2 linked regions of the Candidatus Pseudothioglobus singularis PS1 genome follow. Each later gene encodes a partner of the first gene's protein in a complex. Links are inferred from orthologs where the notes say so. Each region holds a gene or a part of one and is shown in the gene's direction. Other genes may lie near its edges.

Region 1 (3,536 bases):
CTTGCATATAGGGATGAAGGCTTTTTACCTGAAGCGTTATTAAATTATATTGTGAGGCTTGGCTGGTCAAACGGAGACCAAGAAATTTTTTCAGTAGAAGAGATGATTGATCTTTTTGAACTAAAAAATATAAATAATTCTCCAGCTAGCTTCAATCAAGAAAAATTAGAGTGGATTAATCAGTCCTATATTAAGTCCACTGAAATCAATAATCTGGTTGAAAATCTTAAATGGCATCTCAATAATTTAAATATTAATCTAGATAATGGCCCTAATATTTATGAGTTGGCTGAGTCTCTAAGAGAAAGGTCAGGGTCACTAGTTGATATGGCACAGAGCTGCGTCATGTTTTATTGTGATTTTGATGCGTTTGATTCAGTTCAGGCAAATAAGGTATTCAATACTAATTCTAAGCCAATTTTAGAGGATCTAGTTGCCAATCTCAATTCAATTAATAGCTGGACTGCTGAGAACATTCATTCAGTAATAAAGATTATTTGTGAAGGGCATGATATAGGTTTTGGTAAGGTTGGTCAGCCTTTCAGGTTGGCACTAACTGGTAATGGTAAGTCTGGAAGTATTGATATAAGCGCTCAATTTGTTGGCAAAGAAAGAACCTTGGCCAGATTAGAAAAAGCTATTGATTGGATTAATAGCAATAGTTAGAAAATACTATTTCATATAAAAGAGTAAATGCTTTCAAACTTCTTTCAAATCTTTCTATTGGTCTCGCCAGTCTTCCTTTTAATTATCCTTGGCAATTTTCTGAGAAGGATTAAAGTACCTGATGTATCTTTTTGGGAGATTAACGATAAGTTATGTTATTGGGTTCTCATTCCGGCATTATTATTCCACTATATATCTCAAATTAATTTATCTTCCGAAATGCTTTATAGCTATTCTATAATCATTTATGTAGGATTTTTTATTGCAATATTGACTGTTCTTATTCTAGGCAAATTGCTTGGATACCCTCCAGAAAGATGGACATCAATACTTCAAGGAGCAGTCAGACAAAATGCTTTTATTGCTTTAGCAATTACTGGAAGTCTTTTTGGAGATGAAGGTTTAAAAATAGCCTCAATATTTATGCTTATCTATGTTCCTAGCATTAATATTATTATAGTAACAACTATGGTAATGAATTTTGGCCAATCAAAAAAAAATACATCAAATAATGAATTTAAAACTGTATTTGTCGAGTTAAGCAAAAATCCTTTTATCCTTTCAATGATTGCAGGTCTAATATTTTCAATAATTCAATCAGAAAAATTAAAAGTAATTATCGATACTTCTGGTTTGCTTGGTTCTGCAGCTCTTCCAATAATGTTATTAACTATTGGCGCTAAGATTAAGGTACGTGATTTGGCTTTAACTATTACTCCAATCTTAATATCCAATTTTCTCAAATTATTAGCTTTGCCATTGATTGCTTTTTGTGTAGCTAATTATTTAGGGCTCAGTGAGATTGAAGTGGTAGTTGCAGTTATTTTTGCGGCCGTGCCGACAGCTGTTAGTTCTCATACACTTGCTAGACAGTTTGGAGCAGACGATCAATTAATGACTAGCATAATAACCACGCAAGTTGTTTTGTCTTTCATCACGATACCGATATTACTTGCATTTATTTAATAAAAAATTGCCACAATTAATCTTTTTTTAAATAAACAGAATTACCTGAAAGAAGTGTTATAATGTAACTTATAGGTTATTTCAACTCTATTTATACATTCCATTTTTTAGTACATGAACGACAAAATTATCGTAGTTAGTGACGCCTCTTTTGAAGAAGATGTTGTAAATTCTTCACAACCCGTATTGGTAGACTTTTGGGCAGAGTGGTGTGGTCCGTGTAAGGCTCTTGCCCCAATCCTTGATGAAATCGCAGATGAATATGAAGGGAAAATTACAATCGCTAAAGTAAATGTTGATGAAAATGTTCAATTACCCCCCAAATATGGCATAAGAGGAATTCCTACTATGCTTTTATTTAAAGATGGAGCTGTTCAGGCCACAAAGGTTGGCGCTCTCTCAAAGCCGAATCTAAACGCTTTCTTGGATTCAAATATTTAATAATTAAACCAATTTCCTAAACAAATAATATAAAACTTAAATTAAATACTCTTTAAACAAACATTTATTTCTATTGTTTGTTTCCTATGGCATTATGCCAATTCTTAAAAAAACTTATAAATCTATATGAAACTATCAGAACTTAAAATTAAAACGCCTGCCGAACTTCTTGAACTTGCTCAATCTCTTGGTATTGAGAATATTTCTAGAGCAAAAAAACAAACTCTCATCTTCGCAATTCTTAAACATAAGGCTGATAACGAAGAGGAGGTTCTGGGAGATGGTGTTTTAGATATCTTACAAGAGGGTTATGGCTTCTTAAGATCTTCAAATGATTCATATGTTTCTGGCCCTGATGACATTTATGTCTCACCCAATCAAATTAGACGATTTAATCTCTCGACTGGTGATGTTGTTACTGGAAAAATTAGAGCCCCAAAGAAAGGTGAAAAATATTTTGCGCTTGTAAAGGTTTCAGAAGTAAATGAAGATTCACCTGAAAATATTAGAAATCGGATCCCATTTTCTTCCCTTACACCACTTCATCCAAATCAAAGACTTGGACTTGAGCTAGGAAATGGTGGTACAGAAGATATTACAGCAAGAGTCATTGATCTTGTTGCACCATTTGGAAAAGGACAAAGAGGGCTATTAGTTGCCCCACCTAAGGCAGGTAAGACAATGATTATGCAAAATATCGCTTCTTCAATAGCAGTTAACCATCCTGAATGTGAATTAATTGTATTGTTGATCGATGAAAGACCTGAAGAAGTAACTGAAATGGAGCGAACAGTTCGAGGTGAGGTTATTTCTTCAACTTTTGATGAACCAGCCAAAAGACATGTTCAGGTTGCAGAGATTGTTATTGAAAAGGCAAAAAGAAGAGCTGAGCAAGGTAAAGACGTCATTATTCTGCTTGATTCAATAACTCGTCTTGCGAGGGCATACAATACAGTTGCTCCATCCTCAGGGAAGGTCCTAACTGGCGGAGTTGATGCTAATGCACTCCAAAGGCCAAAGCGTTTTTTTGGAGCAGCTCGTAATATTGAAAATGGTGGTAGTATTACTATAATTGCAACAGCTTTAGTTGATACTGGATCTAAGATGGATGAAGTCATTTATCAGGAGTTTAAAGGTACCGGCAATATGGAGCTTCATCTTGAAAGAAGATTGTCTGAAAAACGCATCTTCCCTGCTATAAACATTAATGCCTCTGGTACAAGGCGTGAGGAGCTTATCACAGATGAACAAGAACTCCAAAAAATGTGGATTTTAAGAAAAATTCTTCATCCAATGGATACTGTCGAAGCTGCTGAGTTTTTAATTGAAAGACTAAGATTCACCAAGACTAATGATGAGTTTTTCGATTCGATGAAACAAAAGAAGTAAAGGCTCGCTTATCAGCAAGGGTAATTTATAATTAACTTTATGCTGTATAAAATCTTTAATATTCCAAATACAAT
Region 2 (3,550 bases), 920 kb from region 1 along the record:
TTGCCTTGGAAAAAGCCTCACTTGAGAGAATTTCTTTAAGGCCGATCATCTCGCGATTGTTATTTGGTATTTCAAGTCCAATGACTGGCTTTCCAGGAATCACATCCACGATTCTTACGCTCTCAACAAGAAGCGCTCTGGCGAGATCTTTGTTAAGGTTCATAATTTGACTGACTTTAATGCCAGGTGCTAGAGATATTTCAAATTGAGTGACAACAGGGCCTGGGGTGACTGCTGTGATGGTGACATCAAAACCAAAGTCTTTCAGCTTAATTTCAACTTGCTGACCCATTTCAACCAAAAACTCTTCTGTGTAGCCAAGACCAGAGTTATCAACATCATCAAGTAATGATAAGCCTGGCAGACCACCCGAAGTGCCAGATTTAAATAGGTTGCTGCCTTGTTCTTTTTGAGGCTTCTCAGCCTTCTTAGGTTTTTCAGCTTTCTCTGCTTTATTGGTTTTATCTATTTTGACGGAGTCTGCAGAAGCGGGTTTAGAGCTAATGATTTCTGGCTTTATTTTTTCCTTCTTTGGCTTGTCTTGAGTCTTTTCTCTTGTATTGAGACGATTTTTGAACAGTGAGGTAGTAATATTTTTCCAAGAAGCGCTAGTCGCGATACTAAAACTCACCAGTATGATTCCAACATAAATGAGTGTTGAAGAGTCCTCAAAAAGGTCATAAAAGAGGAGCTCATGCATTGATTTACCGATCATCCCGCCAGCCAAAAAGGTTTCTTTTAGTCCATCCATCACTTTTATTTCAGGTGCATATTGATGTGCAAGCGCTGCAATAAAGAACAGCATTATAAAATAAGAAATGAGACGAATTAGGAAGGTAAGCTGGCTCTGCCTTTCTTTGTTTGCATCTCGATGAAAGTTATAGCCCAACCATATAACAGATATTGGAATTACATAAGAGACATATCCCAATATTCCAATGCTAATGTCACTTAAGTAGGCACCAAATATTCCTGCGCTATTCATTACTGGCTTGCTAAGGACTGCTCCCCCAGTCCAGGGGTCTTCAGACGGTGCACTTGTTATTAGTGCAATAAAAAAAACAGCCCCAGCAGTCAAAAGCAAAATAAAAATAGATTCGCTGACGAGTTTTGAGCGCGGATTATTTATAGGGGTATTTTGAGTGGTTCGTTTATTATTTTTTTTCAAGACAGCTTATAATACTCATTTGATTAATTAGTATAAAGTATTTCATTATGAGTGATATTAAACATTGTCGAGTTTTGATTGTTGGATCAGGCCCTGCTGGTTATTCTGCCGCAGTCTACGCGGCTAGAGCTAACTTAAATCCAGTGATTGTTAGTGGGCTAGAGCAAGGTGGTCAATTAATGACTACGACTGACGTTGACAATTGGCCTGGGGATCATGATGGGCTTCAAGGTCCAGACTTAATGGAGCGTATGAAAGAACACGCTCTGAGATTCAATACTGAAATCATTAATGACCACATAACGAGCGTTGACTTCTCTAAGCGACCTTTTACGCTTCAGGGCGGCGAGACCACCTATACTGCGGATGCTGTCATTATTTCAACAGGAGCAACTGCCCAATATTTAGGGCTTGATTCTGAAGAAGCCTTCAAAGGAAAGGGCGTCTCAGCCTGTGCGACATGTGATGGTTTTTTCTATCGCGGACAAAAGGTTGCTGTTATAGGCGGCGGCAATACGGCAGTGGAAGAGGCTCTTTATCTGTCGAATATTGCTGACCATGTCACCGTTGTTCATAGACGAGATAAGTTCAGGTCTGAAAAGATTCTCTCAGACCAGCTTATGGAAAAAGCTCAAAATGGAAACGTCACAATAGAGTGGGACCATAATTTGGATGAAGTTTTAGGTGATGATATGGGCGTTACAGGCCTTCGTCTTAGGGGAAATGACGGAAACACAAAAGAGATTGATGTGCATGGCGTTTTTATAGCGATTGGACATAAGCCAAATACCGGTATCTTTGAGGGACAAATTGAAATCAACAATGGCTATATCAAAGTTCAGGCTGGATTAGAGGGAAATGCGACTCAAACAAGTGTTGAAGGCGTTTTTGCAGCGGGAGATGTGGCTGATCATATTTACAGGCAAGCAGTTACCTCTGCTGGCTCGGGATGTATGGCAGCTTTAGACGCAGAAAAATTTTTAGATAACTCTTAGACTAGGCAAGGCTTAGAGCCTTTAAATTCAAACTCAATTATGATTTGCCTTGTGTATAATTACGCGATTTGGCCATATAGCTCAGTTGGTAGAGCAAGGGACTGAAAATCCCTGTGTCCCTAGTTCAATTCTAGGTGTGGCCACCATATTTAAAGCCGAATTAGACCAAAGTTTAATTCGGCTTTTTTTATAACTTACTATCTAGCTTGAAGCGCGAGTTTTCCAAAAGAATAATGCTGCTAAAATTAGAGCTGGTATCATTCCCATTGGGTCAAATTTAGCTGCTCCAGTTGATATATGTAATACCTGAACTGCAACGAGACCAAGGTTAATGTATACACCAAAGATCATTCCAACTTTCATTAGGTTGTCTCCAACCCAGCTTGGTGCCATCCATGAGAACAATCCTAGAGCAAATAATGGAATCGCTAAGATTTGTCCAAAAGAAACCATATTAGGTGTTAAAGTCCAGCCAGGTCCTTGAGCAGCCATCTCAGGTGCCACCCAAAATAATGCTGCATAGAGCCAGACAAAGATTGCTTGTGCTTTAAATAAATTTGATAAAGTCATTCCTTACTCCTAAAGTTATTAAAGTTTTTATAGATCAGCCCTAATGAGCTAATTGATATTATAAGCCTTAATAAGAATGATTCCTATTAAATCAAATGATAACTTTCAGTGGAGTTGGGTTGGGCTAATAAAGTCCTGTTTTGAGGGCTGAAGCGTTTCTTGAATAAATAAAACGCCAATTCTAACGAACTCAACGATCTCATAAAAATCCTCAGTATTATCATCAGTATCCAGAAGATCTGCATCAAGCTGAGATATTTCACTGATATCTTTAATCATCTCTGTTACCTCTTCATCAGAGGTCTCTACTGAGCTAAGGCCTAGGCCCACTAGGTACCCTTGGCACCATTCAATCAGTGTATTTGCCTGCTCCCTGAGAGGCGAGTCATCGTCTGCAATCACAGGCCAAAAGTTGAGCGTTGGGTCGCCAAGTTGCTCACTGGTATTGTTGAATATCTCGGCTAGTACCTGGCGCGCTTCCTTTTCAAGGAGGTTGTTAAGATCAATGCTCACTAGGATTTCATTGAGCCATTCATCCAGATGGATATCTTGTTTGACACAATAAAAGCCGCATAGTAGGCCGTGCGCAGATGAGATCGTATCGTCGGTGTTGAGTTTATGAAGTGCATCTTTTGCAAGATCATAATTAATGGACTGGCTCATGATTTAAAAAGCACCAGCAAGTATTTCCATAACAGCCATGCGCACTGCAATGCCGTTGGTCACCTGTTGAAGTATCACCGATTGAGGTCCATCAGCAACATTAGAGCTCAGCTCTATGCCTCTATTAACGGGTCCAGGATGCATCACAATTGCA

What was found. The genes of interacting proteins can lie anywhere in the genome.
Region 2: the proteins of trxA (region 1) and trxB are in contact, whole or in part, in a crystal structure (PDB 1F6M), measured with the Escherichia coli proteins. The link is inferred for Candidatus Pseudothioglobus singularis PS1 from one-to-one orthologs.

What each region holds. Positions count from the first base shown.
Region 1 is NZ_CP006911.1:744,623-748,158, forward strand. The notes cover bases 594-3,409. They hold trxA (thioredoxin TrxA), read left to right. Parts: upstream 594-1,746; coding sequence 1,747-2,073; downstream 2,074-3,409. Other genes in these bases: gltX (glutamate--tRNA ligase), read left to right, coding at 594-666; W908_RS03815 (AEC family transporter), read left to right, coding at 694-1,632; rho (transcription termination factor Rho), read left to right, coding at 2,200-3,409. Outside these bases: more of gltX, read left to right, coding at 1-593; more of rho, read left to right, coding at 3,410-3,462; LPS export ABC transporter permease LptF, read left to right, coding at 3,502-3,536. UniProt on the Escherichia coli protein: Participates in various redox reactions through the reversible oxidation of its active center dithiol to a disulfide and catalyzes dithiol-disulfide exchange reactions.
Region 2 is NZ_CP006911.1:1,660,353-1,663,902, reverse strand. What follows is about bases 360-3,189. They hold trxB (thioredoxin-disulfide reductase), read left to right. Parts: upstream 360-1,215; coding sequence 1,216-2,163; downstream 2,164-3,189. Other genes in these bases: W908_RS08390 (UPF0149 family protein), read right to left, coding at 2,839-3,189; W908_RS08395 (hypothetical protein), read right to left, coding at 2,365-2,733; W908_RS08410 (DNA translocase FtsK), read right to left, coding at 360-1,168. In the rest of the region: more of W908_RS08410, read right to left, coding at 1-359; more of W908_RS08390, read right to left, coding at 3,190-3,396; W908_RS08385 (aspartate carbamoyltransferase catalytic subunit), read right to left, coding at 3,400-3,550.